One region of the Pseudomonas azotoformans genome, then DNA from elsewhere that is predicted to be linked to it. Evidence: predicted binding sites of a transcription regulator. Region 1 holds the regulator's gene; each other region holds the start of a gene.
What was found. Region 1 encodes sigma-54, which starts transcription at its own class of promoters, with help from an activator protein. Its sites were predicted from a motif close to ANTGGCATNNANNTTGCTNT; they were not measured.
Positions count from the first base shown of each region.

Region 2: a site for sigma-54 is predicted at 3,841-3,860, ahead of flgB (flagellar basal body rod protein FlgB). Genes of this name have one in related genera too.
Region 3: a site for sigma-54 is predicted at 2,411-2,430, ahead of glnK (P-II family nitrogen regulator). Genes of this name have one in related genera too.
Region 4: a site for sigma-54 is predicted at 3,182-3,201, ahead of AYR47_RS28850 (flagellar hook-length control protein FliK). Genes of this name have one in related genera too.

Region 1 is NZ_CP014546.1:2,527,147-2,534,223, forward strand. Features, by position in the region: gene AYR47_RS11690 (superoxide dismutase) at 1-607, shown strand, start outside; gene AYR47_RS11695 (ZIP family metal transporter) at 641-1,534, shown strand; gene AYR47_RS11700 (HPr family phosphocarrier protein) at 1,572-1,844, opposite strand; gene rapZ (RNase adapter RapZ) at 1,861-2,718, opposite strand; gene ptsN (PTS IIA-like nitrogen regulatory protein PtsN) at 2,721-3,185, opposite strand; gene hpf (ribosome hibernation-promoting factor, HPF/YfiA family) at 3,196-3,501, opposite strand; gene AYR47_RS11720 (RNA polymerase factor sigma-54) at 3,577-5,070, opposite strand; gene lptB (LPS export ABC transporter ATP-binding protein) at 5,256-5,981, opposite strand; gene lptA (lipopolysaccharide transport periplasmic protein LptA) at 5,981-6,514, opposite strand; gene lptC (LPS export ABC transporter periplasmic protein LptC) at 6,501-7,073, opposite strand.
Region 2 is NZ_CP014546.1:6,618,466-6,625,542, forward strand. Features, by position in the region: gene AYR47_RS30430 (hypothetical protein) at 1-664, opposite strand, end outside; gene flgE (flagellar hook protein FlgE) at 849-2,165, opposite strand; gene flgD (flagellar hook assembly protein FlgD) at 2,197-2,925, opposite strand; gene flgC (flagellar basal body rod protein FlgC) at 2,942-3,385, opposite strand; gene flgB (flagellar basal body rod protein FlgB) at 3,389-3,796, opposite strand; gene cheR (protein-glutamate O-methyltransferase CheR) at 4,033-4,860, opposite strand; gene AYR47_RS30460 (chemotaxis protein CheV) at 4,904-5,836, opposite strand; gene flgA (flagellar basal body P-ring formation chaperone FlgA) at 5,931-6,695, shown strand; gene flgM (flagellar biosynthesis anti-sigma factor FlgM) at 6,837-7,077, shown strand, end outside.
Region 3 is NZ_CP014546.1:1,238,097-1,245,173, reverse strand. Features, by position in the region: gene AYR47_RS33315 (methyl-accepting chemotaxis protein) at 1-245, shown strand, start outside; gene AYR47_RS33310 (hypothetical protein) at 202-339, shown strand; gene AYR47_RS05940 (YifB family Mg chelatase-like AAA ATPase) at 343-1,839, opposite strand; gene AYR47_RS05935 (accessory factor UbiK family protein) at 1,956-2,216, opposite strand; gene glnK (P-II family nitrogen regulator) at 2,639-2,977, shown strand; gene AYR47_RS05925 (ammonium transporter) at 3,012-4,349, shown strand; partial or broken gene AYR47_RS32490 (secondary thiamine-phosphate synthase enzyme YjbQ) at 4,561-4,635, shown strand; gene sutA (transcriptional regulator SutA) at 4,738-5,064, shown strand; gene AYR47_RS05915 (HAD family hydrolase) at 5,122-5,817, opposite strand; gene xerC (tyrosine recombinase XerC) at 5,814-6,713, opposite strand; gene AYR47_RS05905 (DUF484 family protein) at 6,716-7,077, opposite strand, start outside.
Region 4 is NZ_CP014546.1:6,281,750-6,288,826, forward strand. Features, by position in the region: gene fliN (flagellar motor switch protein FliN) at 1-41, opposite strand, end outside; gene fliM (flagellar motor switch protein FliM) at 76-1,044, opposite strand; gene fliL (flagellar basal body-associated protein FliL) at 1,054-1,554, opposite strand; gene AYR47_RS28850 (flagellar hook-length control protein FliK) at 1,792-3,132, opposite strand; gene AYR47_RS28860 (Hpt domain-containing protein) at 3,590-3,937, opposite strand; gene AYR47_RS28865 (ATP-binding SpoIIE family protein phosphatase) at 3,968-5,686, opposite strand; gene AYR47_RS28870 (STAS domain-containing protein) at 5,683-5,988, opposite strand; gene fliJ (flagellar export protein FliJ) at 6,054-6,503, opposite strand; gene fliI (flagellar protein export ATPase FliI) at 6,507-7,077, opposite strand, start outside.

The DNA of each region.
Region 1 (7,077 bases):
TTATACCCTGCCTGCATTGCCTTACGCCTATGACGCCCTGGAACCGCATATCGATGCGCAAACCATGGAAATCCACTACACCAAGCACCACCAAACCTACATCAACAACCTCAACGCTGCCGTCGAGGGCACCGAGTTCGCCGGTTGGCCGGTCGAGAAGCTGGTCTCCAGCGTGCAGCAACTGCCAGAAAAACTGCGCGCAGCGGTGATCAATCAGGGCGGTGGGCATGCCAACCACTCGCTGTTCTGGGCGGTGATGTCGCCTAAAGGCGGCGGCAAGCCCGAGGGCGTACTGGGCAAAGCCATCGACGAACAACTGGGCGGCTTCGACAGCTTCAAGGAGGCTTTCACCAAGGCCGCGTTGACCCGTTTCGGCAGCGGCTGGGCCTGGCTGAGCGTCACCCCGCAAAAGACCTTGGTGGTGGAAAGCAGCGGTAACCAGGACAGCCCGCTGATGAACGGCAACACGCCGATACTCGGTCTGGACGTGTGGGAGCACGCCTACTACCTGCTGTACCAGAACCGCCGTCCGGAATACATCAATGCCTTCTACAGTGTTATCAACTGGCCAGAAGTCGCCGCACGCTATCAGGCCGCCGTGGCCTGATATTCACCTTCATAACAAGATCTAAGGCCGACTATGGGCACTGAAACACTGGCGATCAGCAGCGGGCGGATGTTTCGTTACGCATTTGGCTCGCTGCTGCTGTTGGCAGGTACTGCATTGCTGGTGGCCCATGGGCTGGCCTGGCTGAACCTGGAACCGCGCATTCTGCGCGCCCTGCAGGGCGGATCCATCTGCGCACTCGGCACGGCGCTCGGTGCGGTGCCGGTGCTGGTTATTCGACGGATGCCGGTGGCGTTGAGCGATACGCTGCTGGGGTTTGGGGCTGGAGTCATGCTGGCGGCGACAGCGTTTTCGCTGATCGTGCCGGGCATTGCCGCGGCTGAAGGCCTGGGCCTTTCGCCCTGGGGCGCCAGTGGTTTGATCAGTTTTGGCATCATGTTGGGTGCTTTCGGGCTGTATCTGGTGGATCGCAAGGTCTCCGGCGCCAGCCCGGAAATGCTGGTGGGCACGCCGGAAAAACCGGTGATTCCGCCGCGTATCTGGCTGTTCGTGTTTGCCATCATCGCCCACAACATCCCGGAGGGTATGGCGGTCGGCGTCTCGGCGGGCGGTGGCATGCCGGATGCCGACAGCCTGGCCATGGGCATTGCCTTGCAGGATGTGCCCGAAGGGTTGGTGATTGCGTTGGTGTTGGCCGGGGCGGGGATGTCGCGGGTCAAGGCGTTCCTGATCGGCGCGGCATCAGGTCTGGTGGAGCCGGTATTTGCTGTGCTCTGCGCCTGGTTGGTGAGCCTGGCCGAGGTGCTCTTACCGCTGGGGCTGGCCCTGGCAGCCGGCGCGATGCTGTTGGTGGTGACTCACGAAGTGATCCCCGAGTCACGACGCAATGGCCACGAAAAACTCGCCAGCCTGGGGCTGTGCATCGGGTTCTGCTTGATGATGGTGATGGATACCGCGTTGGGGTGAAGCCGTTGCGGCTTCACGCCTGTCTCAAAGGGTGAGCTTACTCACCCTCATCAAAGAAGTTATTGATCAGCGCTACCAGTGCGGCCATCGCTTCGTCTTCCTGCTCACCTTCTGTCTTCAAATGAATCTTGGTGCCCTTGCCGGCTGCCAACATCATCATCGCCATGATGCTTTTACCGTCGACCATGGACTCTGGCGTGCGACCGGCGCGGATCTGGCAGGGAAACTGCCCGGCCACGCCGACGAATTTGGCCGAGGCACGGGCGTGCAGGCCCAGTTTGTTGATGATTTCAATTTCCAGAGCGGGCATCGCGAAGGTGTTCCTTTCAGCTAAGGTCGCGGTGGCGGACCTGGACGTTCTTGAGGGTTTGTTGCAACACCTGGCCCAGGCGCTCGGTCAAGTAGACGGAGCGGTGGTGCCCGCCGGTGCAGCCGATGGCAATGGTGACATAGGCGCGGTTGCTTGCGGCAAAACGCGGTAGCCATTTGAGCAGGTAGCTGGAGATGTCCTGGAACATCTCCTCCACATCCGGTTGCGCGGCCAGGTAATCGGCCACGGGCTGATCCAGCCCCGACTGTTCACGCAGTTCCGGCTTCCAGTAAGGGTTGGGCAGGCAGCGCACATCGAACACCAGGTCGGCGTCCACTGGCATGCCGCGCTTGAACCCAAACGACTCCACCAGAAACGCCGTACCCGGCTCCGGCTGGTTCAGCAGGCGCAGCTTGATGGCATCACGCAACTGGTACAGGTTGAGGCTGGTGGTGTTGATCTTGAGGTCGGCGAGGTCAATGATCGGGCCCAGCAGCTTGGTTTCGTCTTCGATGGCTTCGGCCAGGGAGCGGTGAGGGCTGCTGAGGGGGTGACGCCGGCGGGTTTCGGAGAACCGCTTGAGCAGGGTCTCTTCATCGGCGTCCAAGTACAGCACGTCGCAATGAATGTGCTTGGCCCGTACTTCCTCGAGCAATTGCGGGAATCGCTCAAGGTGGCTGGGCAGGTTGCGGGCATCAATCGAAACGGCGACCAGGGGTTGCGCCAGTTCGGTGTGGATCAACGCGCGTTCCGCCAGTTCCGGCAGCAGGCCGGCGGGCAGGTTGTCGATGCAATAGAAACCGTTGTCCTCAAGCACATTGAGGGCGGTACTTTTACCCGAGCCGGAGCGGCCGCTGACGATGATCAAACGCATGGTTACTGCCCGTTCTGTTCATCCAGGACAACCTGATACAGCGCCTCGTTGCTGCTGGCACTGCGCAGTTTGTCACGTACTTCCTTGCGGTCGAGCATGCTGGCGATCTGCCGGAGCAGTTCCAGGTGCGCATCGGTGGCGGCTTGCGGGACCAGCAGAACGAACAGCAGGTCAACCGGGGCGCCGTCGATCGCATCGAAATCAATGGGGGCTTCCAGGTGCAGCAGGGCGCTGACGGGGGTTTCGCAGCCCTTGAGACGGCAGTGAGGAATGGCGATGCCGTTGCCAAAACCGGTGGAACCGAGTTTTTCACGGGCAATCAGCGCGTCGAAGACATCTTGCATCTCCAGATCCGGCACTTCGCGCGCGATCAGGTTGGCAATTTGTTCGAGGGCTTTCTTCTTGCTGCCGCCCGGCACGTTCACGAGGGAACGGCCGGGGGTCAGGATGGTTTCAAGTCGGATCATGGGGGGAGGGTTAACGACCTGTACCTTGCATCAGGTGCAGATTCTTTTCCTTATGCTTTATGAGTTGGCGGTCAAGCTTGTCGTAGAGCGAGTCAATCGCCGCGTACATGTCTTCATGCTCCGCATTGGCGACCAGCTTTGCATTCGGTACGTGCAGGGTGGCCTCGATTTTCTGCTTGAGCTTATCGACCTCCATGATGACCTGCACGTTGGTGATTTTGTCAAAATGCCCTGCCAGCTTGTTCAGCTTGCTTTCGGTGTATTCACGCAGGGGTTTGGTGACTTCCAGCTGGTGTCCACTGATGTTGACTTGCATACAGCTTCTCCTTCGTTGCCAGTGCATAAAGCGGTGGGCAGGAATACCCACCACTGGAACGCTGTGGCCCGCCCGTCACATCAAACGCTTACGCTCGCTGGAAGGCGCGATCCCGAGGGACTCGCGGTACTTGGCGACGGTTCGACGGGCGACCTGAATGCCTTGTGCCTCCAGTAAACCAGCGATCTTACTGTCACTCAATGGCTTTTTCTGATTTTCCGCGGCAACCAGTTTTTTGATGATCGCGCGGATCGCCGTGGACGAGCATTCACCGCCTTCGGAGGTGCTGACGTGGCTTGAGAAAAAGTATTTCAGTTCATAAATACCCCGTGGGGTATGCATGAATTTCTGCGTGGTGACCCGGGAAATCGTCGATTCATGCATGCCCACCGCTTCGGCGATGTCATGCAGCACCAGCGGTTTCATGGCTTCGTCGCCGTACTCCAGGAAGCCGCGCTGGTGCTCGACGATCTGGGTGGCCACTTTCATCAGGGTTTCGTTGCGGCTTTGCAGGCTCTTGATGAACCAGCGCGCTTCCTGCAACTGGTTGCGCATGAAGGTGTTGTCGGCGCTGGTGTCGGCGCGACGCACGAAACCGGCATATTGCGGATTGACCCGCAGGCGTGGCACCGACTCCTGGTTCAGCTCCACCAGCCAGCGCTCGTTGTCCTTGCGCACGATCACGTCAGGCACCACGTATTCGGCTTCGCTGGACTCGATTTGCGAGCCTGGGCGCGGGTTGAGGCTCTGTACCAGCTCGATGACCTGGCGCAGGTCGTCTTCCTTGAGCTTCATGCGGCGCATCAACTGGCTGTAGTCGCGGCTGCCCAGCAGGTCGATGTAATCGGTGACCAGACGCTGGGCCTCGGCGAGCCAAGGTGTCTTGGCTGGCAGTTGGCGCAATTGCAGCAGCAGGCATTCGCTGAGAGTGCGCGCGCCGATTCCAGCAGGCTCGAACTGCTGGATGCGGTGCAGGACGGCTTCAATCTCGTCCAGCTCGATATCCAGTTCCGGGTCGAAGGCTTCAAGAATCTCTTCAAGCGTCTCGTCTAGATAACCCTGGTTGTTGATGCAATCGATCAGGGTCACGGCGATCAGACGGTCGGTGTCCGACATCGGCGCCAGGTTCAGTTGCCACAGCAAATGGCTCTGCAGGCTTTCACCGGCGGAGGTGCGGGTGGTGAAGTCCCACTCGTCATCGTCGTTGCTGGGTAGGCTGCTGGCGCTGGTCTGGTAGACGTCTTCCCAGGCCGTGTCGACAGGAAGCTCGTTGGGGATGCGTTCGTTCCATTCGCCTTCCTCGAGGTTATCCACCGTAGGGGCGGTTTCCTGATAGGAGGGTTCCTGCACGTCGGAATTGGGTTTTTGCTCGATGTTATCGGCCAGCGGGTCTGCGTTATCGAAGTCGTCGCCTTCTTCCTGGCGTTCGAGCATCGGATTGGACTCCAGGGCCTCCTGGATTTCCTGTTGCAGGTCCAAGGTCGACAATTGGAGCAGGCGGATGGCCTGTTGCAGCTGCGGTGTCATCGTCAGCTGCTGGCCCATTCTCAGGACTAGCGATGGTTTCATGGCAGGGGCTTAACACCTTATTCGCCGGCGCAATGCGCCATCCACGACAGGGCGCGTGAGCGCCAAACATAAGCAAATTATATGCCTGATGTCGGGGGCTTTGCCTAGAGCGCGGTAACAATAAAAATCCGGAGGTTTTCATTGACTCCCGCGCACCTCGGCAAACGGCCGTGACACCACGGTGTTTACAGGCGGAACTCGTGACCCAGGTACACTTCCTTGACCAGTTCGTTGGCCAGGATGGTAGCGGAATCACCTTCGGCGATCAGTTGACCATCGTTGACGATATACGCGGTTTCGCAGATATCGAGGGTCTCACGGACGTTGTGGTCGGTGATCAACACGCCAATGCCCTTGGCCTTGAGGTGGTGGATGATCTGCTTGATGTCGCCGACCGAGATCGGGTCAACGCCGGCAAACGGTTCGTCCAGCAGGATGAACTTGGGTGCCGTAGCCAGGGCGCGGGCGATTTCCACACGGCGACGCTCACCACCAGACAAGCTCATACCGAGGTTGTCGCGGATGTGGTTGATGTGGAATTCCTGCAGCAGGCTTTCCAGCTCCTTGCGACGGCCATCACGGTCGAGCTCCTTGCGGGTCTCGAGGATCGCCATGATGTTATCGGCGACCGACAGTTTGCGGAAGATCGACGCCTCCTGCGGAAGATAGCCGATACCGGCGCGCGCACGGCCGTGCATCGGCTGGTGGCTCACGTCGAGGTCGTCGATCAGGACGCGACCCTGGTCCGCCTGGACCAGGCCGACGATCATGTAGAAGCAAGTGGTCTTGCCGGCGCCGTTGGGGCCGAGCAAGCCGACGATCTGGCCGCTGTCGATCGACAGGCTGACGTCGCGCACGACCTGACGGCTTTTATAGGCCTTGGCCAGATGCTGGGCTTTCAGGGTTGCCATTACTCGGCCTTCTTCTTCGGCTGGATAACCATGTCGATGCGTGGACGAGGCGCGGTGACCTTGTTGCCATTGGCACGACCGGCGTTAGCGATCTGTTTCACGGTGTCATAGGTGATTTTCTCACCTTCCGTGGAGTTGCCATCGGGGCTGAGCACCTTGGCCTGGTCGATCAGTACGATGCGGTTTTGCTGGGCGTGGTACTGGATTGTCTTGCCATAGCCTTTCATCGGGCCCGTGTCGGTGGGCGACTGCTTCTGTTCGAAGTAAGCCAGGTTGCCTACCGAGGTCACGACATCGATATCGCCGGTCTTGGTGCGCGTAAGCGTCACGGTATTACCGGTGATTTTCATCGAACCCTGGGTGATGATCACGCCGCCGGTGTAGGTGGCAACGCCTTGCTTGTCATCCAGCTGCGCATCGTCGGCCGAGATGTGGATCGGCTGCTGGCTATCGTTCGGCAGAGCCCAGGCGCTCACGCTTCCCAGTGCTGCGCCCAGGCCGAGCAAAATAGGGAGAGTTTTAACGAGCCTCATACTGTCCTCTTACGTTCGATAGCAGGTGTATCCTGCTTTCTTTCAAATACGCTTTCATTCCCTTGCCAGTCGATACACCGCCAGCGCCGTCGATTCTAACGTCTTGCTCGGTCTGCGCATATTGCTTCTGCGGGAATACGGTCATGCGACTGCTGGTAATCACGGTCTCACGATTTTTATCGTCAGTGCGCGCAACGCGCACCGAGTCGATCAGTTCCACCTCGGTACCGTCCGGGTTGACCTCGCCACGCTTGCTGGTGACGTGCCACGGGAACTCGGTGCCGCGGTAAATATTCATGTCCGGGTTGGTCAGCAGGGTGATTTCGCTGGCCTTGACGTGCTCGACCTTGTCCGAGGTCATCTCGTACTGCACCTTGCCGTCGGGCAGGAACTGCACGCTCTTGGCATTGGTGGCGTAATAGTCGATAGCCCCCTCGTCAACCTGCGCAGCAGGCTGGTCGAGAAAGCGCTCCGGGCTGATATTCCAGTAGCCCACCGCCAGGAACAGCGCGGCGATGACCCCGAATAGCAGGAAGTTGCGAATCTTTTTGCTCAGCATAAAA
Region 2 (7,077 bases), 2.8 Mb from region 1:
TCTCCACCTCATAGGTATTGCCCTTCAACTCGACATTCTTGAAAACATCTTTGGGGTCCTGGCCGAAATGCTGCATGGCAGCCTTGATAGAAGACACCGTCGTGCAATTACCTTCGTAGCCTTGAGAGAAACCACTCCAAATGTTATCCGGCTTTTTCCCACGCACACTTTTATCAGGCTGGTAATCATGGTACTTCGCCCCCTCAGTGATGGGCTTGTTGCTCATGGATTCGGAAGGGCCAAAATTCTCCGGGTTCACACGGCCGCCACCGCCACCTCCTCCACCGCCACCAATGTCTGGGGGGGCCGGTGGAGAGGGCGATTCATCATCTGCAAACAGCTCTGGAAAAAGCGCCTTCAAAAATGCGAGCCAACTGTCAGATGCGTCTTTTTTTAACGCCTCGATAATCGCCTTGAACTTCTCCTCTCCGAGTTTCTTGCGCACCTCATTGAGCTTGTCACGCAAGTCCTGGACGGTTTGGCTCTTGGAGGTTTTCTGCGCCTCCTCCAACGCCTTCAGAAGCTTGGATACCACCGCCTTATCGGCATCCAGGCTCTGAACACCATCGGTTTTGTCCTGGGTGTTTTCAGCACCAAAAGCAGCGGTTCTGTCGCTAAAATAAACCCGAGCCGTTTGGCCTGATATCTGTTGAGCCCATTGCATAAATTTCCCCCGCCCGTAAGCCACCGTTGGTGTACTTGGTAGGGAAAAGTGCGTCGGCCGTTCCAGTAAAAACGAGTGGTCTCGTAGGGACGCAGGCAGTACGAAAAGTCGCGCCTACAAAATGAACGCGCAAAAAAAACCCCTCGTTGAGGGGTTTTCTTTCGCCAGCGTCAGACCAATGACATTACGTCATCTGAATGATGGTCTGCATGATGGTGCTCTGGGTGGAGATGGTCTTGGCGTTCGCCTGGTAGTTGCTCTGGGCCTTGATCAGGTCCACCAACTCGTTGGTCAGGTTGACGTTGGAGTTCTCCAGGGAGTTGGCCACGATAGACCCCAGGGTGCCGGCTTGCGGGGTGTCATAACCTGGCTGGCCCGAAGCGAAGGTCTCTTTCCAGGTAGTACCGCCGTTGGGCTGCAGGCCTTGTTCGTTGTTGAAGCTGGCCAGAGAGATCTGGCCAATGGCCTTGCTCTGCTGGTTGCTGAACGTTGCGAACAGTACACCGCTGCCGTCGATTTTCAGGCCGGTGATCTGGCCGGTGGCGTAGCCATCGGTGACCGGTGGGTTGCGGTACGTGGCCGAGTTGTATTGGGTGATGTTGGCCATGTTGACCGCGATCCCGGTTGGGTTCGCCGTCGCACCGTTTGCCTTCCACACGCCATTGGTCACGGTGCCAGGGACCCAACCGGTGATGGTCAAGGTCTTGTTGGACACGGCGCCCGTCACAACACTGGTGAGTTTGCCGGCACCGTCAAAGGTCAGGGTGGATGGCACAGGCGCCTTCACATCCGCACCGGTACCGAAAGGTGGCGAACCGTCAGGGTTGCGACCGTCAATCAGGGTATAGGCATTCCACTTGTTGCCGTCGGTTTTCACCAGGTACTGCACCATCGGGTGCGCATTGCCCTGGGAGTCGTACAAAGTGGTGCTGTACTGGGTGGTAAAGGTGCTGGTGTCGTTCGGGTTGAACGGCTTGGCCACCTGGTCGATCACCGGCTCCGAGGAGTTCAGGTTACTGGTGGAATCCACTTTGGTGGATGCCTTGGGCGGCAGATTCGCCAAGTTCAGTTGCAGGTCGGTCAGGCCGCCCTTGATGATCTTGCCGTTCTCGTCCGCGGCATAACCTTGCAGGCGCGAAGTGCCGGTGTTGTTGGTGATGTAGCCATCTTTGTCGGCACGGAAGGCACCACTACGGGTGTACTCCAGCGAACCGTCGCTGCCCTTCTGCACGAAGAAGCCGCCGCCCTGGATCGCCATGTCCAGGATGCCACCACTGCCGTTCACGTCACCTTGGGTGAACTGCTGGGACACCGCCGCCAGGTTCACACCGTTGCCGATACTGTTCTGGCCGGTGCCCAGTTTGGAGGCGGCGTAGATGTCCGCGAATTCCGCACGGGACGACTTGAAGCCAGTGGTCGCGACGTTGGCGATGTTGTTGCCGGTCACGTCCAGTTGTTTGTTGGCCGCATAGAGGCCGCTAAGGCCGATGTTAAAAGACATGTTTCTCTCCCTCTGCCGTATTTAGCCGGCTCTATGTACCGATAGTCTGAATTTGCGACAGCTTGACGCTGCCCATGCCGCCAGCCAGGTTCAGCAGCATTTCGCCGCCGGTCTTGCTCAGGGTCACGCTCGTTACCGTTGCTGGCAGCGAAGTGGTCAGGGCAACGGCGTCGCCCTTGTCATTCTTGGTGGTGGCATTGAAGGTGTAGGTGCCCGCCGGGGCGACCTCGCCCTTGTCGTTCTTGCCATCCCAGATGAAGCTCTGGCTGCCGACAGCCTGGGCGCCCATTTCGATGGTGCGCACCAGGTTGCCGTCTTTGTCGGTGACCTTGACGGTGACGTTGCCCGTCGCCGTTTTCACATCCACCGAACCGGTCATGCTCTTGCTGGTATCCACCATGGCCTTGTCGGTCTGGATGATGATCGAGCGCCCTACCAGCGACGACGCCTGCAGCGCTTGCGACGAGCTGAAGTTGCTGGAGATCGCATTCACCGAGTCATTCAGGGTGTTGATGCCTTCCAGGCTGCTGAACTGCGCCAGCTGGGCCACGAACGCGCCGTTGTCTTGCGGCGACAGCGGGTTCTGGTTTTTCAACTGGGTAACCAGCAGTTGCAGGAACGCATCCTTGCCCAGCGACTGTTTGCCGGTCGCGGCCTTGGAAGCGTCACCCAGGCTGCTGGCGTTGTCTGTCGCGGTCTTGACCTTGGAGTTGAAAAGGTCCTGGACTGGCGTGTTGTTACTCGTATCAACAATGGCCATTATTTGGCGCCCCTTATCACTGACCCAGGGTCAGGACCTTCTGCATCATGGTTTTGGCGGTGTTCATCATTTCCGCGTTGGTCTGAAACGAACGGCTGGCGGAAATCATGTCGGCCATTTCCTCGACCACGTTGACGTTCGGGTAGTAGACATAACCCTTTTCGTTCGCGGCGGGATGGTTGGGTTCGTAGCGGGCTTCAAGGTTGCTTTGGTCTTCGACCACGCCGAGCACTTGCACGCCGGAGCCTGCTGCACCTTGGTCCTGGAACAACGAATCGCTGCCGCCCGCCTGGCCGCCCTGGAACATGGTGGCGAACACCGGGTGACGGGCGCGGTAGGTCTGGTCAATGCTCGAAGACACGGTCTCGGCGTTGGCGATGTTACTGGCGACGGTGTTCAAACGCGTGGTCTGCGCGCTCATGCCACTGCCGGCAATATTGAAAACACTGGACAGGGACATGGCTTACTCTCCACGCAGGGCTGACATCAGCCCTTTGAATTTGCTGTTAAGCAGGGTGAAGCTGGCTTGAAAGTTCACCGAGTTCTCGGCGTAGGCCGATTGCTCCAGCTGCGCGTCGACGGTGTTCTGGTCGATCGACGGCTGCATCGGCGTGCGATACAGCAACGACTCGTCACCATTGCTCAGGCCTTGCGCTTCGATATGACGGCTGTTGGTCATGTTCAAGGCGAAGGTGCCGTTCTTGGTCTTGTCCTGCTGCGCGGCGAGCACGGCGGAGAAGTCCAGGTCCCGAGCCTTGTAGTTCGGGGTATCGGCGTTGGCAATGTTGTTGGCCAGGACTTCGGCACGCTGGGCGCGGAAGCCCAGGGCTTGTTCGTGGATACCGAGCGCTTTATCGAAGCTGATGCTCATGGCGGAAACCTTTAAGGGCTGACCTGCTTTTCGTTAACTGGGTTATAGCAAGGTGCATGCCAATCTTACGAAGGCCCGTATATCAAGGGTTGGGGGGGCGGTTGCCGGCGGCAATGCCAGAAAAGCGGCAAGCGGTTTCCGCGTGGCGCCAGTAAAGCGGCAATGGCGTTTGCCGCTTTGCGGCCAAAAAAATGGGAGGCCTTTGTGGGGCCTCCCATTGTTTGTTCAAGCGTGCATCACTTGGCCTGGTAGATGATCCCCGGACTGCACTGCACCATCTGGTAATGATCCGGCAAACCGTTCAGCGCTTCGGAAGCACCGAGGAACAGATAACCACCACGCTTGAGCGTGCCGTGAATGCGCAACAGGATGTCTTTCTTCACTTCGGCCGAGAAGTAGATCAGCACGTTGCGGCAGAACACCATGTCGAACTTGCCCAGGCTGGCGTAGCTGTCGAGCAGGTTGAACGAGCGGAATTCCACGCGGCTCTTGATCGGCGCCTTGACCGCCCAACGCCCTGCCCCTTTCGGGTCGAAGTAACGTTGCAAGCGCTCCTGGGACAAACCACGGCCCAGGGCCAGGCTGTCGTACTCGCCGGTCTTGCAGTTGGTGAGCATGGTGCCGGACAGGTCGGTGGCGACGATTTGCGCCCCCGCCTTCAACTGGCCCATATTGGTCCGTTCGAACTCATCGATGGACATCGAAATCGAGTACGGTTCCTGCCCCGAAGAGCAGGCAGCCGACCAGATGCGCAGGCGCTGGCCGGGGCTGGCCTTGATGGCCTCCGGCAGCACTTTGCTCTTGAGCACTTCAAACGGGTAGGTGTCGCGAAACCACAGGGTTTCGTTGGTGGTCATGGCATCGACCACCATCTCCTTGAGCCCGCTGCGCGGCTGCCCCTGGATGCGCTGGACCAGCTCACCCAACGACTTGATGCCCTGCTGCTCCATCAGTTTGTTGAGACGGCTGGATACCAGGTACTGCTTGTTTTCACCGAGCAATATGCCACAGGCTTTTTCCAGGAAGACCCGGAATTGTTCGAAATCCAAATTACCCGTAGACAATGATACCGCCTCTTAAATCGTGTGACCGCCAGGGGAAATCCCCCTAGCCGTGATCTGCTGCCTTGATCCGGTCGACTACCCGGGATGCCAGGTCATCAGGACGAAATTTGGCCAAAAAGTCATCCGCACCGACCTTCTTGACCATCGCCTGGTTGAAGACACCCGACAACGAAGTATGCAGGATGATATGCAATTTTTGCATGCGTGGATCGTTGCGTATCTCGGCCGTGAGGGTGTAGCCGTCCATTTCCGGCATCTCGATGTCGGAGATCATCATCAAGAATTCTTCTTCCGGCTTCTTGCCGTCGTCCACCAGCTTGCGCAGGTAATCCAGCGCCTGGCGACCATCATTGAGGGCCACCACTTCCACACCGACGGTTTGCAGGCAACGGGTCACCTGTTTACGCGCCACCGAGGAATCGTCCACCGTCAACACACGCAGGGAGATTGCCTTGTGCGCGGTTTCAGCGTCCACCACCCCCACGGAAATTGACTCCGATGTGGGCGCCACTTCAGCAAGGATCTTCTCCACGTCGATGATTTCCACCAACTGGTTATCGACCCGCGTCACCGCCGTGAGGTAGTGATCGCGACCGGTGCCCTTGGGCGGCGGATGAATCTCTTCCCAGTTCATGTTGACGATGCGTTCCACCGAGCGCACCAGGAAACCCTGGGTCTTGGTGTTGTACTCGGTAATGATGACGAACGGGTTCTCGCGGTCCTGCAAACCCGCCGAACCGGTGGCCAGGGCCAAGTCAAGAATCGGGATCGTCGCGCCACGGATGTTGGCGACGCCACACACCACCGGGCTCGATTTGGGCATGATCGTCAGCTTGGGACATTGCAGCACTTCCCGCACCTTGAACACGTTGATGCCATACAACTGCTTGCCATCCAGGCGAAAAAGCAACAACTCCAGGCGATTCTGCCCTACCAGCTGTGTGCGCTGGTTTACTGAATCCATTACTCCTGCCATGCCTTGACTCCCACGCTAAAACCTTTGGCCATACCTATAAGGGCAGTGACGCGCACCCAACTCTAAACGGCACGGCCTTTGCTATTTATTGGTCATGGATATTAAAACGACAGTTTCCCGACGCCCCATCCTGACACGGTACCGCAGCTTGCTCTGCGTACCGCTGGCGTTGCTCGCCTTGGGCCTGGGCGCCACGGCCCGCGCAGACAACGTCACCTTGCCTGATCTACTTATCGGCGTCACTCAAGGCTTTCTTGAGTTCACTGTAGAAGATTATCTGGCGACTACCCAGACGCCAGGGCGATATGAAATCCAGGTCAACCAGCTGGACCCACGTTTGCGCATGCCCATGTGCGACAAGGAATTGACAGCCACCCTGGAAAGCCCCGCCCAGCCCATCGGCCGCGTGACGGTCAAAGTGCGCTGCGACGGCGCCTCGCCCTGGACCGTGTTCGTGCCGGCGCAGGTCAAGCTGTTCCGCGATGTGGTAGTGGTTGCTCGGCCATTGAAACGCACCGGCATCATCGGTTTCGAAGACGTTGTGCTGCGCGAACGCGACATCAGCATGATCAGCCAGGGCTACCTGACCTCCCTCGACCAGGCGGTCGGGCAGAAATTGACCCGACCAGTGGTCACCGACCAGGTCATTACTTTGGTGCATCTTGAGCAGGCAGAGGTGATTCGCAAAGGCGACCAGGTGGTGATTTCCGCCAGCAGCGGTGCGTTGCAGGTCAAAATGCCGGGGGAAGCGTTGTCCAACGGCGGCATGAGCGAACAGATTCGCGTCAAGAACCTCAACTCCAACCGGGTGATCAAGGCGCGGGTCACCGCACCGGGTCAGGTGGAGGTGGCTTTATAGATTGCTGGTATCGGGCGCGCGCTTTTCCTACACTGTCGGTTGGATGCCGGCCTGTAGGTTTTATTGTCAATCGAGCCTAAAGTTTGTCCGGGTATGGCCGAAAACATGGCAAGCGTCCAAATACCCAGAGGTTTTTTGATCATGGTCATCGATTTCAGTCGTTTAAATAACACCCCGACCACGTCGGCCCCTACGCGAGCCACTGTCACCAAGGACAGCGTAGAAGCCAAGGCCCAGCCACTGCCCGCCAAGGCAGAACAGGCCAGCGCCAGCCAGAGCGGGGAATCCGTACACCTGAGCAATGAGGCTCAACAGTTGCAGAAGGTCACTGACTCGCTGCGCGATCAACCGGTGGTCAATAAAGCCCGTGTGGCCGAATTGA
Region 3 (7,077 bases), 1.3 Mb from region 1:
GGATGATCCAGAGCATCCAGCAGGAAACCGGCAACGCCATCAGCACCATGGAGCGCGGCAACGTGTTGATGCAGGAAGGCCTGTCGCGCAACGCCGACGTGGCGTCGGCCCTGGCGCGTATCGACGAGCAAAGCCGTTCGGGCCGGCCAGCAGTTCGCGGCGATTACCACTGCCACCCAGGAGCAGAGCAGCACCGCGACCTTGCTCAGCAGCAATCTGCAAAGCATTGCGTTGGCCAACAGTGAGCAGCGCGAAGTGGTGTCGAACCTGGCGATTACCGCCAAGGAATTGGAGACGCTGGCGGCGGGCTTGCGGCATGAGGTGGATCGCTTCCGCTGAGGCTCAGGTGATGGAGGCCGGGCGATATTGCAGGGCCTCCTTCAGATGCTCACGGGTGATGTCATTCACCTGTTCTAGGTCCGCCAAGGTGCGCGCCACCTTGAGCAGGCGATGGGCGGCGCGCAGGGACAGGGTCAGCCGCTCGCAAGCGGTTTCCAGCCAGCCCTCATCGACCTTCGCTAGCGTGCAGTGCTTGCGCAGCCCAGGCAGGTCCAGAAAGGCATTCGCACAACCCTGACGCCGTAACTGGCGCTCGCGAGCCTCGGCTACCTCGGCCGAGGCCGTCGCGGTGTTATCGCCAGCCTGTTGGGCTGGGTTCAATGCCGTGGTTTCCCGCGCGACGGTCAGGTGCAGGTCGATCCGGTCCATCAACGGTCCGGACAGCTTGTTGCGATAGCGCTGGATCTGCTCCGGTGTACAGCGACAGCGCCCGCTGGGTTCGCCCAAATAACCACACGGGCAGGGGTTCATGGCGGCCACCAGTTGAAAACGTGCTGGGAAGCTCACCCTGTCACGGGCGCGGGAAATCACGATGTGTCCTGACTCCAGTGGTTCGCGCAGCACCTCCAGTACCTTGCGGTCGAACTCCGGCAATTCATCCAGGAACAAGACGCCGTGATGGGCGAGAGTGATTTCGCCGGGCTGTGGTTTCGAGCCGCCACCCACCAATGCAGGACCTGATGCCGAATGATGCGGCTGGCGAAACGGCCGATGCGGCCAATGACTCAGCGGCGCCAGGCTGACCACCGACTGAATCGCCGCCACCTCCAAGGCCTCCTGCTCACTCAGCGGTGGCAGCAAACCTGGCAGGCGACTGGCGAGCAATGTCTTGCCGGTGCCGGGCGGGCCGCTGAACAGCAGGTTATGCGCCCCCGCCGCCGCGATCAGCAATGCGCGCTTGGCGGCGAGCTGGCCCTGTACTTCGCTCAAGTCCGGGTAAGGCTTGTTCAGGTACAGCAAACCGTCGGACTTGTAGGGCTCGATTGGCTGATGCCCGTTCAGGTGCGCCACCACCTGAAGCAGGTGGTCCACGGCGATCACTTTCAATCCCGATGCCAGGCAGGCTTCTTCCGCATTCGCCCGTGGCACTATCACAGTGCGCCCGGCCTTGCGCGCCGCCAATGCTGCTGGCAATACGCCTTTCACTGCGCGCACTTCGCCGGACAGTGCCAGTTCCCCGAGGCATTCCACGTCGTCGAGCATCAACGCCGGCACCTGCACGCTGGCCGCCAGGATTCCCAGGGCAATCGCCAGGTCAAAACGCCCGCCGTCCTTGGGCAGGTCGGCGGGCGCCAGGTTCAGGGTGATGCGGCGGGCAGGGTATTGCAGGGCGGAATTGAGGATGGCGCTGCGCACCCGGTCCTTGCTTTCCTTGACCGCCGTTTCAGGCAAACCCACCAGCGTCAGGGACGGCAGACCATTGGCCATATGCACTTCGACGGTGACGGCAGGGGCTTCGACGCCAATTTGGGCGCGGCTGTGGACGATGGCGAGGGACATGCTCGTTCCTTGAAAAAGGGACCGCTTCCTGCGGTTTTCTCAAGGGTAGACGAGGGGTGACGCTATCGAAGGTGGGAGGTTTTACAGAACGTATCCAGCTCCCACATTGACCGCGTTTATTCAGCAGGCGGCATGAGCTTGGCTTCCAGTTCGGCGACTTTCGCTTCCAGGCTCTCAAGCCGCGCACGCGTGCGGGCCAGCACCACCATCTGGCTATCAAACTCTTCCCGGCTCACCAGGTCGAGCTTGCTGAAACCGCTTTGCAGCAATGCCTTGAATTGGCTTTCGATTTCATTGCGGGGCAATGGGGTGTCGCCGCTGAACAGGCGAGAAGCGTGGCCGCTCAGGGCGTCGAGGAGGTCTTTGGGCGCGAGCATGGGAAATATTCCGGAAAACTGTTGGCCGGCAGTGTATCACGCAGCGTCTATAGTCTTTTTCACGGAGGTAAGCGCACGCTTTTCGCGCAGGGGGTCGGGCGGCGACGCACTGTTTTTGTGCGCATTGCCGCCATCAAAAAGCCCCGTAGGTGGGCATAAGTGGGCAAAGGACTGATTTCAGTGATTTTTACGGAGCTGGCAAGGTTTCTGCTTAGACGATCATGACCCATGCACTGATGCAGTCGCTGTGACGAATGCAGTGCGCCGACGGATCAGGGGTACAGGTTTCGTCACCAGTGGTTCGCTGGCGTCGCAAAGGCAAATGCCGAGGCGACGACGCGTTACAAAGCCAGGCACTGCGCTTAGACTTGAGACGGGTTTGTTTTCCTGGGGCAAGTCCACCAATTCGGGAGAGAGTTTTCATGAAGCTAGTCACTGCCATCATCAAGCCGTTCAAGTTGGACGATGTACGCGAGTCGTTGTCCGAGATCGGCGTGCAGGGCATTACCGTTACTGAGGTCAAAGGCTTCGGTCGGCAGAAGGGTCACACCGAGCTGTATCGCGGCGCGGAATACGTGGTCGATTTCCTGCCGAAGGTGAAGATTGATGTCGCCATTGACGACAAGGATCTTGACCGGGTTATCGAGGCGATAACCAAGGCCGCCAACACCGGCAAGATCGGTGACGGCAAGATCTTCGTGGTCAATCTGGAACAGGCTATTCGCATCCGTACCGGCGAAACCGATACCGACGCAATCTAAGCCGCCAAACCCCAACGCCCCAGGAGAAAACAATATGACTCTGCGTAAATTCGCAGGGCTCGGAGCCCTGTTGTCCATCGTAATGCCAAGCCTGGCCATGGCGGCAGACGAAGTGGCTGCTCCAGTCCTCAATTCCGGCGACACCGCCTGGATGCTGACCGCCACCGCTTTGGTGCTGTTCATGACCATCCCTGGCCTGGCGCTGTTCTACGGCGGCATGGTCCGCTCCAAGAATATTCTGTCGGTGATGATGCAGTGTTTCGCGATCACTGGCCTGATCAGCATCCTCTGGGTCGTCTACGGCTACAGCATCGCGTTCGATACCACCGGTATGGAACAGGGTGTGGTCAACTTCAACTCCTTCTTCGGCGGCATGGGCAAGGCGTTCCTGGCGGGCGTGACCCCGGCCAGCATCACCGGCCCTGCGGCATTGTTCCCGGAAGCCGTGTTCATCACCTTCCAGATGACGTTCGCCATCATCACCCCGGCGCTGATCGTCGGTGCCTTCGCTGAGCGTATGAAGTTCTCTGCGATGCTGATCTTCATGGCGATCTGGTTCACCCTGGTCTACGCGCCGATCGCGCACATGGTCTGGAGTGGTAACGGCGGCCTGCTGTGGGACTGGGGCGTACTGGACTTCGCTGGCGGCACCGTGGTGCACATCAACGCCGGTGTGGCTGGCCTGGTTGCGTGCATCGTGCTCGGCAAGCGTAAAGGCTTCCCGACCACCCCGATGGCCCCGCACAACCTGGGTTACACCCTGATCGGCGCGGCGATGCTGTGGATCGGCTGGTTCGGCTTCAACGCCGGTTCCGCCGCCGCGGCCAACGGCACCGCAGGCATGGCGATGCTGGTTACACAGATCGCGACCGCTGCTGCGGCGCTGGGCTGGATGTTCGCCGAGTGGATCACCCACGGTAAGCCAAGCGCACTGGGCATTGCCTCGGGCGTGGTCGCGGGCCTGGTTGCAGTCACCCCAGCCGCAGGCACCGTGGGCCCGATGGGCGCTCTGGTAATCGGCCTGGTTGCCGGTGTGATCTGCTTCTTCTGCGCCACCAGCCTCAAGCGCAAGCTGGGCTACGACGACTCCCTGGACGCTTTCGGCGTGCACGGTATCGGCGGTATCGTGGGGGCGATCCTCACGGGTGTATTTGCAGCGCCTGCTCTGGGTGGCTTCGGTACGGTGACTGACATCGCTGCGCAAGTCTGGATCCAGTGCAAAGGCGTTGGCTTCACGGTGATCTACACGGCGATCGTGACCTACATCATCCTTAAGGTGTTGGACATGGTCATGGGCCTGCGGGTGACCGAAGAGGAAGAGGCCGTCGGCCTCGACCTGGCGCAACACAACGAACGCGGCTACAACTTGTAAGTACGCGAAAAAAAGATGCCCGGCTTGCCGGGCATTTTTTTGTCTGGTGTTTGTCAGTCGTAATACGCTGTAGCGGTTTTTACGCCTTGTTTGTGATGGGATGCACACGGCACTTTTCAGCGTGCCAATGTCTTACAGGCATGTAGGCGTATTCGGCACTTTGTTTTTTCCCAGAGCGCGCTAGAATGCGCGCCGATGGGCGCATAACTGTATTTATCTGGACGAGCATCGTGATCATGGTGGTGTTCGTAAAGTCCTCGCCACCTTGCACGGCGGCGGGGCATAAGCCACTGGTTATCCAGTGGATGTTGATTTTTCCTCGGCAGCCTCGACAGAGGATGAAGCTGGGCTATAACTAATCTGCTTTTCGCAAGTCATGAGGTAGAACATGAGCGACGATGATCTGGAAAACGACGAACTCGAAGTAGGTGACGAAGACGACACCGAAGAAGGTCTTGAAGCGGCGGCGGAAGACGTTGCTGACGACGACGGTGGCGATGATGCGCCTGCCCCGGCTGCCAAAGGCAAAGCCAAGGCTGCTGTGTCGGTAGATGAATTGCCGAGCGTTGAAGCCAAGAACAAAGAGCGTGATGCCCTGGCCCGTGCGATGGAAGAGTTCCTCGCTAAAGGCGGCAAAGTGCAGGAAGTCGAGGCCAACGTGGTGGCAGACCCACCGAAGAAGCCGGATAACAAGTACGGCAGCCGACCTATCTGAGGTCAGCACCCGCTTGTAAGAAAAAGCCCGCCGTCGCTGCGGGCTTTTTCATGGGTGTTATTTCCAGCCAGCCAGCAAGGGCGCTAATTCGGCCAGGCTGCGAATCTCCGCATCCGGGCGCTTGTCGGCTTCCCACACCTTACCCGTCGGGTTGAACCACACCGCCCGAAGCCCCGCCTGCTGTGCTCCGGCAATGTCATCCCCCGGATGATCGCCAATGTGCACCGCCGCACTGGCGTCCACGCCACCGCGCTGCAACGCTTCTTGAAACAAACGCGCATCCGGCTTGGCGATGCCGATGTCTTCAGCGCGCAGGGCAAAGTGGAAGTAGTCCGCCAGGCCCACGCGCTGCACGTCGGCATTGCCGTTGGTAATCACGCCCAGCAGGAAGTGTTGGCGAAGCGCCCGAAGCATGGGCTCCGCTTCGGGGAAGGGGGTGAGTTGGTGCCGCGCATGAATGAACGTCTCGTAGCAGACATCCGCCATTTCCGTGGCTTCAGGCTGTGGATAACCGGCTTCTTCAAACGCATGCATCAACACCCGGTGGCGCAAAATGCTGATCCGGTGTTTCAGCTCCGGATGGCGCTCCAGCACCTGCTGGCGAAGACTGGCGAAGTGCTCCAACGGCAAATCGCCGACTTTGGCGGCGTTAAGTGCCAGCCATTCGCGCATCGACGCTTCGGCGCTGATGATGACGGGTACGTTGTCCCAGAGTGTGTCGTCCAGGTCGAAGGTGATCAGCTTGATACTCATGAGTCGCCGCCCTTGATGCGTTTGGCCCGTGGATGGGCGCTGTCGTACACCGTTGCCAGGTGTTGGAAATCCAGATGGGTGTAGATCTGCGTGGTCTTGATGTCGGAGTGGCCGAGCAGCTCTTGAACCGCGCGCAGGTCCTGGGACGATTCCAGCAGGTGGCTGGCAAAAGAGTGTCGCAGCATGTGTGGGTGCAGGTTCTGCCCCAGCTCGCGCTCGCCGGCCGCCTTGACCCGCACTTGAATCGCACGCGGCCCCAGGCGCCGGCCTTGCTGGCTGACAAACACCGCATCATCCGCCGGGTTGGTCAAAAGGCGCAGCGGCAGCCACAGTTGCAAGGCTTCGCGGGCTTTGCGGCCCACTGGTAACACGCGGGTCTTACTGCCTTTACCGAGTACCTGAACCAGGCCGTCCGCCAGGTCCAGCTGGTCGAGGTTCAAGCCAGTCAGCTCCGACAGGCGCAGGCCTGATGAATAGAACAGCTCAAGAATGGCCTGGTCGCGATGGGCCAGGAAATCATCCTCGACGGCGCCATCCAGCAATTGCAGGGCGCGGTCGGTGTCCAGGGTCTTGGGCAGGCGCCGCTCGCCCTTGGGCGGCGACAGGCCGTTGGCTGGGTCGTGATCGCACAGGCCTTCGCGGTTCAAATAGTGATAGAGCCCGCGTACGGCCGAGAGCAGGCGCGACAGGCTGCGCGAGGATTGACCCGCCTGGTGCAGGCGCGCGATCAGGCTGCGCAGGCTCTGAATATCCAGGGCCTTCCAACTGTTGATCTGTTGTTTCGCGCAGTAGGCCAGGACCTTGTTCAAGTCCCGCCGGTAGGCTTCCAGGGTATGGGGCGACACCTGGCGCTCGTTGCGCAGGTGAGCGCAGTAAGCGTCCAGTTGCCGTTCCATGGCTAGCGCACCGCGCGCAGGGCGGTGGTGAAGCGCGGCAGGACGCGACCCAGTACTTCGGCGATGTAGGTCAGGAACAGCGTGCCCACTGAGCTCTTGTAGTGCTGGGGATCGCGGCTGGCGATGGCCAGTACACCGTGCAGGCCTTGATGACTGAGCGCGACCACCGCCGTCGAGCCGATCTGCTTGCGCTGTTCGGCACCAAACAGGAAGTCCAGCTCATGTTCGCGCAAGGTGCCGCTGATGGTCTTGCCTTCGGACAACAGGCCGCCGATGGCGGTGTGTGCGTCGCTGCCGCTGACCCAGCGACCCACCGGCATCGGGTTGTCGCTGAACAGGATCAGGCTCACGAATGGCACTTGGA
Region 4 (7,077 bases), 3.1 Mb from region 1:
GCCTGGTCTTCGGCGGAAGTGTTTTCGTGTTCGGTAGCCATTACATGTCCTCGGCGGAGCAGAAATTAGTGTTGATCAGCGACGATTGATCGGTTCAACCACTTGAAGAGCTAAGTTGCCTTTGTGGGAACCGAGCTTGACCTTGAATGACGGCACGCCGTTGGCGCGCATGATCATTTCGTCCGGCAATTCGACGGGGATGATGTCCCCCGGCTGCATGTGCAAAATATCGCGCAGGCGCAACTGGCGACGGGCCACGGTGGCGCTCAGTGGCACGTCGACGTCCAGCAAGTCTTCGCGCAGGGCCTTGACCCAACGCTCGTCCTGGTCGTCCAGGTCGGACTGGAAGCCAGCGTCGAGCATCTCGCGCACCGGCTCGATCATCGAGTACGGCATGGTCACGTGCAGGTCGCCGCCACCGCCATCGAGTTCGATGTGGAAGGTGGAGACCACAATGGCTTCGCTGGGGCCGACGATGTTGGCCATGGCCGGGTTCACTTCCGAGTTGATGTACTCGAAATTGACTTCCATGATCGCCTGCCAGGCTTCCTTCAAGTCGATGAAGGCCTGCTCCAGCACCATGCGCACCACCCGCAATTCGGTCGGGGTGAACTCACGACCTTCGATCTTGGCGTGACGGCCGTCGCCGCCAAAGAAGTTGTCCACCAGCTTGAACACCAGCTTGGCATCCAGGATGAACAGCGCGGTGCCGCGCAGCGGCTTGATCTTGACCAGGTTGAGGCTGGTGGGCACGTACAGCGAGTGCACGTATTCACCGAACTTCATCACCTGCACGCCGCCCACCGCCACGTCCGCCGAGCGGCGCAACATGTTGAACATACTGATGCGGGTGTAGCGGGCGAAACGTTCGTTGATCATCTCCAGGGTCGGCATGCGTCCACGGACGATGCGATCCTGGCTGGTGAGGTCATAACTTTTGACGCTGCCGGGCTCGGCAGCCATTTCGGTCTGTACCAGACCATCGTCGACGCCATGCAGCAGCGCGTCGATCTCATCCTGGGACAGCAGGTCTTGCACGGCCATGTCGTGATCCTACTGCAATACGAAGTTAGTGAAGAGCGCCTGCTCGACCACGACTTTGCCGAGTTCCTTCTGGGCCACTTCCTGCACGCTGGCGGTGACCTTCTGGCGCAGCATTTCCTGGCCCACCGGGGTGGCAAGTGTGTCGAAGCTCTGGCTGGAGAACAGCATCACCAGGTTGTTACGGATCACCGGCATGTGCACCTTGAGGGCGTCCAGGTCCGAGGCATTACGCGCCAGCAAGGTGATGCTCACCTGCAGGTAGCGTTGGCGGCCGTTCTGGTTGAAATTGGCGACAAAGGCCGGAAGCATCGGCTCGAAGATTGCCGGTTGCTTGACGTTACTGGCGGTTTCGGCGGCAGGTGCCGGCTTGCTGGCACTGCTGTGCATGATGTACCAGGTGCCGCCGACCGAGGCGCCGATGGCCAGGAGCAGGCCCAGGACTATCAACAGGATAAGCTTGAGCTTACCTTTGCCTGCGGGTGCTTTTGCTGCGTCGTCGCTCTTCGCCATGCCAATAATCCGTCACTATTCGGGGATTCATAGATCTACGGAAAGGCAAGAGCAAGTGTTATGCCAGAGTTGTATGGGAGAAAGGGACACATGTCACGCTGGAGATCCCATGTGGGAGCGGGCTTGCTCGCGAATGGGGTATGTCAGTTGATACATCTGTCACTGATCCACCGCATTCGCGAGCAAGTCGAGTCGTCGCACCGCCGCTCCCACATTTAGGCCTGTGCAGGGCTCGAGTCAGGCGTAGTAGTCGACGGCGCTGGAGCCGATCACAGTAGAGGTCACGGGTGCCACGGCTTCAGCCACGTCAACGTGCGCGCCGCTGTCGCCGCTGTCACTACGTCCGCCGCTGCGGCTCACGCCACCGGTCTGGGCCTGCTGCTGTTGTTGCTCCTGGCCACGGGACTGGTCGGACACGTTCACATCCACCTGCCCCATGCCCTGTTGGGCGAACATCTCGCGCAAACGGCCGGACTGGCTTTCCAGCGCCTCACGCACCACCGGGTGAGCGCTCATGAAGTTGACCTGGGCTTGCTGGTCGGCGGTCATGTTGACCTTGATATCCAGGCGACCGAGCTCGGCCGGCTGCAACTGGATCTCCGCCGACTTGAGGTTGGCGCTGGACAGGTACATCACGCGGTTGACGATTTCGTCGGTCCAGCCGCTCTGGTGCATGGCCAACGGCGCATTGGTCACCGGCGGCAAGGCGTTGGCGGTTTTTGGCGTGGCGGCCTGGGTCAATGCCGCCAGGCGGTTGGCGAAGTCATCGACACGGGTGTCGCTGCTGGCGTTCTTCAGGTCCTTGAGGCCGTCTTCGATCAGCCCGCCGAAGGCCTTGTCACCGCCCGTGTCAGTGCTGTCCTTGGTGGCTTGCTGGTCGACCATATTGGCCAGGCCGGCGGCAAAGTTCTGTGCGGCGGTGGGTTGATCCTGGGTCGGGGCCGGGGCGGTTTTGGCCTGGGCCTGACTGCTGGCCGAGACGTGACCGCCCTGCTCCATCGCCAGGCGCACGGCGGGCATGGCGTCCAATGGGTCGGCTTCCGGGTCAAAGACTGGCTTGGCTTCCTCGGTCGCCGCTACCGGTGCTGCGACTACCGGCTGGGCCTTGTCATCCTTGACCGTGGTGACTGGCGCCGCCGGGGTTTCCACCGGCACTGGCACGGCTATCGGAGTGACGGTGGCAATCAGGGCCGGGTCGACCACCGGGTCAGCCGGAGGCTGCTGCACCAGGGTCGGGTCGGTTGGCGCGTCATCATCTTTGCTGGCGCTGTCGTCGGTCTTGGCCGGTGGGGTGGCAGGCAAGGTATTGCCGCTATCGGCAACGGCTGGCGTGCTGGCGGCAGGTTTGTCGCTGCTGGCCGCTGGCTTGACGCTGGCGTCGGAGGACTTGCCGGCGGTGGGCTTGGGCGAGTTGTCGTCGGGCTTGACCGTGGGTTTGGAAGCCTGGTTGGCGAACACTTGAGCGAAGCCAGGGCCCTTGTCCCGTGGGTCCGCAGCCACTGCCGGTGGGTTGGCGGCGGGCGCTTGAGGCTTGGCCGCGGGGGCAGCCTGAAGGAGCGAATTCGGGGCGACTGGCATAGGTAAAGGTCTCCACTGCATGGGGGTCGGGGATGCAGTATTGGGAGGTAGAGCAAGAGTTGGGCCAGGTTTGGGTTTTGGTGTGTATATCCGTTTTTTGGGTAACGGCTGGTATGGGTTCCGCCCTTACGGCGGGTCACTTTGGAAAAGCCGGAATGCCGGCCCAGCCCAAAGTAACCAAAGGGCTCTTGCCCCAACGCTCGGTGTGGCCGAACGCAGGCTTTGGAGCGTGGGTAACCCGGCAGGACGCCGGGTTAGCCGCGCTGGGCCAAGGATGGCCCATCGCGGCGGCCCACGCTCCAAAGCCGGAGTGAGGGCACACCGAGCCTAAGCGAGGTGCCGAGTGTTGGGGCGAAGACCTTTTGCTTACTTTTGGGTCTTTCCAAAAGTGAGCCGCCGTAAGGGCGGAACCCTAAGCAGCCGTTACCGCAGCAACGGATATGTACTCAACAAATCGTCAAATCTGAAACCGCTGCCGCTCCGTCTCATACAACGGCTTCACCAAAGCAAACTCCCGATCAATCTGATCCACCAACTCCCCCAGATCCCCAACCGCAGACCCAACAGACTCAGCCTCCAACCGCTGACACAACTGCGCCAACCGCACCGCCCCAAGGTTCCCACTGCTCCCCTTGAAACTATGCGCAATCCGCCCCAACGCCTTCGCATCATCCCTAGCCTTGCGCAACGCCTCGACGCGCTTCTGGGAATCATCAAGAAAGGTATCCAGCAACTTCGGATACTCGCCTTCCATGACTTCCTGCAAACCCGACAGCACCTGCGGGTCCAGATGTAGATCAACCACTTGCTCGCTCCCTGATCAAGAATCGGCGAATTATGCCAGAGCCCCCCAGCAAAACTCCACGCACACACTGCGCCCGCCATCCGACCAGCCTACATGGCTGCTCAACTGACGGACCAGGCTCAAGCCCCGGCCAGACAGACGGTCGATATCCAGCGGCCGCGCCAGCACCTGGTCCACATCAAACCCCGGGCCGCTGTCTTCGATACGCAGGGTCATCCTCCCGCCCGCCTCAGTCGGCACCACCTGCACATGCACCCGGATATACCCGCTGTCGAGTTGCGCCAGGCGGTCATTACGCTGGCGGTAATACTCGGCAAACCCCAGGGCATCACGCTTTAGCCGCGAATCCAGCCCCAGCACCCCATGCTCAAGGGCATTGGAATACAACTCGGCCATCACGCTGTACAACGCCCCGCTCTGCTCGCGCAGGCCATGGATCTCCAACAACAGTTGCAGCAGATACGGCAACGGGTTGTAGCGTTTCAAGGTTTCGGCGCGGAACTCGAAACTCACCGACCAATCCAGCGGGCACGACTGCCCACTGTCCGCATACAACGGCCCGGAGGCACGCAGTGGCTGGCCAGGCTGCAAGGTGATTTCCACCAGGCTCACGTCATCGCGCACTTCACCGCGAAATGCCGCCAGGGCCTGTTCGATCTCTCCAAACAAACGATCAGGCTCGCGATTGGTGGCAAACACCTGCTGCAAACGTTCGGCGCCGAACAGTTGGTCGTTGGCATCGGCGGTATCCAGCACCCCATCGGACAACAGGAATACCCGGTCGCCCAGGGCCATCGGCCAGACTTCAGTACGATCATCAAAGGCTTCGGCCGAGAGCACCCCCAACGGCAAATGCCGCGATTCCAGCGGCGTGCGTTTGCCGGTGGCGATTTCATGCACGTAGCCTTCGGGCATGCCGCCGTTCCACACCTCCACGACTCGCCGCTGCGTGCTCAGGCACAACAGGGTGGCGCAGCAGAACATGTCCACCGGCAGGATGCGCTTGAGCTTGGCGTTCATCTCGCGCAGGGTCTGTGCCAGGCCGTAGCCCTTGGCCGTCATGCCGTAGAACACTTCAGCCAGGGGCATGGCCCCCACTGCCGCCGGCAGGCCATGGCCGGTAAAGTCGCCGAGCATCACGTGCATGTCACCGGACGGCGTATAGGCCGCCAACAGCAAGTCACCGTTAAACAGCGCATAGGGCGATTGCAGGTAACGGATATTCGGCGCGGCATTGATGCAGCCCGAATGCGCGACCTTATCGAACACCGCCTTGGCTACCCGCTGCTCGTGCAGAAGATAGTCGTGATGCTTGGCGATCAGGTCGCGCTGCTGCAGGACCGTGGCCTGCAACCGGCGCAGGCGGTCCATGGCGTTGATCTTCGCCGCGAGAATCAGCTGGTTGTAGGGTTTGGGCAGGAAGTCATCGCCGCCGGCATCCAGGCACTGGGCCAGGGCTTCGCTCTCGCGCAGGGAGGTGAGAAAAATCAGCGGCACCAGCTCTTCACCCGCCAACTGCTTGATCCGGCGTGCCGCTTCAAAGCCGTCCATCACCGGCATCAGCGCGTCCATCAACACCAGTTGCGGGCGCTCACGGGTAAACACTTCGACTGCCTCAGCGCCGTTAGTGGCCGTGAGCACCTGATGACCCTGGCGCCGGATGATGGTCGACAGCAACAGCAGGTCGGCGGCGCTGTCTTCGGCGATCAGGATCGTCAGCGGTTCGATGATCGGGGCCAGGGCGCTCAACTGATGTCGAACAGTTTGTCGAAGTTGGAGATGGCGAGGATCTTGCGCACGTCGGAGTTGCTGTTGATCACCTGAACTTCAGCATTATCGCCACCGGCATGGTCGCGCAACAGCAGGAGCATGCCCAGGGCGGAACTGTCCATGTAGGTGGCCTCTTTCAGGTCGACGACGTACAACTCAGGCACTTTATAGAAACGCTCGTAGGCATCACGAAATGCCTGATGGCTGCCGAAATCAAACCGGCCCTTGACCGCTATCGTCAACTTCGTCCCGTCCAGGGATACTTCTGACTCGACTGACATGCGACTGCTTCCTTGTCATTGGCAATGACACAAGGTTTAGCAGGAGAAGGACATGTGGGCAACTCTCAATAGACGTCTTTGCGCGGCATGCGCTGAGACAGCTCGTCGAGCAACTTCTGCTCGCGCTTGTCTTCCAGTGCCCGCGCTTCGTCGATATAACGCTGTACCAGCTTGCGCAGGCCTTCAACCCGTGCAAACGCGGCCTGCCAGCTTTCGCGGGCTTTATCGAGGTTGTTCTGGTGCCAGGCCAGGCTTTGGCGCTGCTGGCCGACGGCCGTTTCCAGTTGGTTGAGAAAGCCCTGGTAGCCCATCAGCCACTGGCCCGAGACACCATTAGAGCCCCGCTCGATCCACTGCTGTTGGTATTCGCCACGAAAGCGCTCGAGATCGCCCAGCTTGCTTTCCGCCAGGCGCACCTGGCCCTGGAAGTAACCCAGGCGCTGCACGGCGGTTTTCTCGGCCTTTTCGGCCATGTCCACCACCGGTGCCAGGCGCGCGGCGCGGCTGTTGGCCATGGCTTAGCCGCCCGGCGCCGGGGCGAAGATCGACTGCAGGTGCGCTTCGCTTTCGCCCATGCTGATCTTGTCGTTGAGGCCCTGGCGCAGGTAGGTCACCAACTGCGGTTGCAGGGCAATGGCCAGGTCGGTGTCGCGATCGCCGCCCGCCACGTAGGCGCCGACGCTGATCAGGTCGCGGCTCTGTTGGTAGCGCGACCACAGCTGCTTGAACTGTTGTGCACGGATCATGTGTTCCGGCGTCACCACGGCCGGCATCACCCGGCTGATGGACGCTTCGATATCGATGGCCGGGTAGTGCCCCTCTTCAGCCAAGCGCCGCGACAGCACGATGTGACCGTCGAGCACGCCCCGCGCCGAGTCGGCAATCGGGTCTTGCTGGTCATCGCCTTCGGACAGCACGGTGTAGAACGCGGTGATCGAGCCGCCCCCGGCTTCGGCGTTACCGGCACGCTCCACCAGTTTGGGTAGCTTGGCGAACACCGACGGCGGATAGCCCTTGGTCGCGGGCGGCTCGCCGATGGCCAGGGCAATCTCCCGCTGGGCCTGGGCGAATCGGGTCAGCGAGTCCATC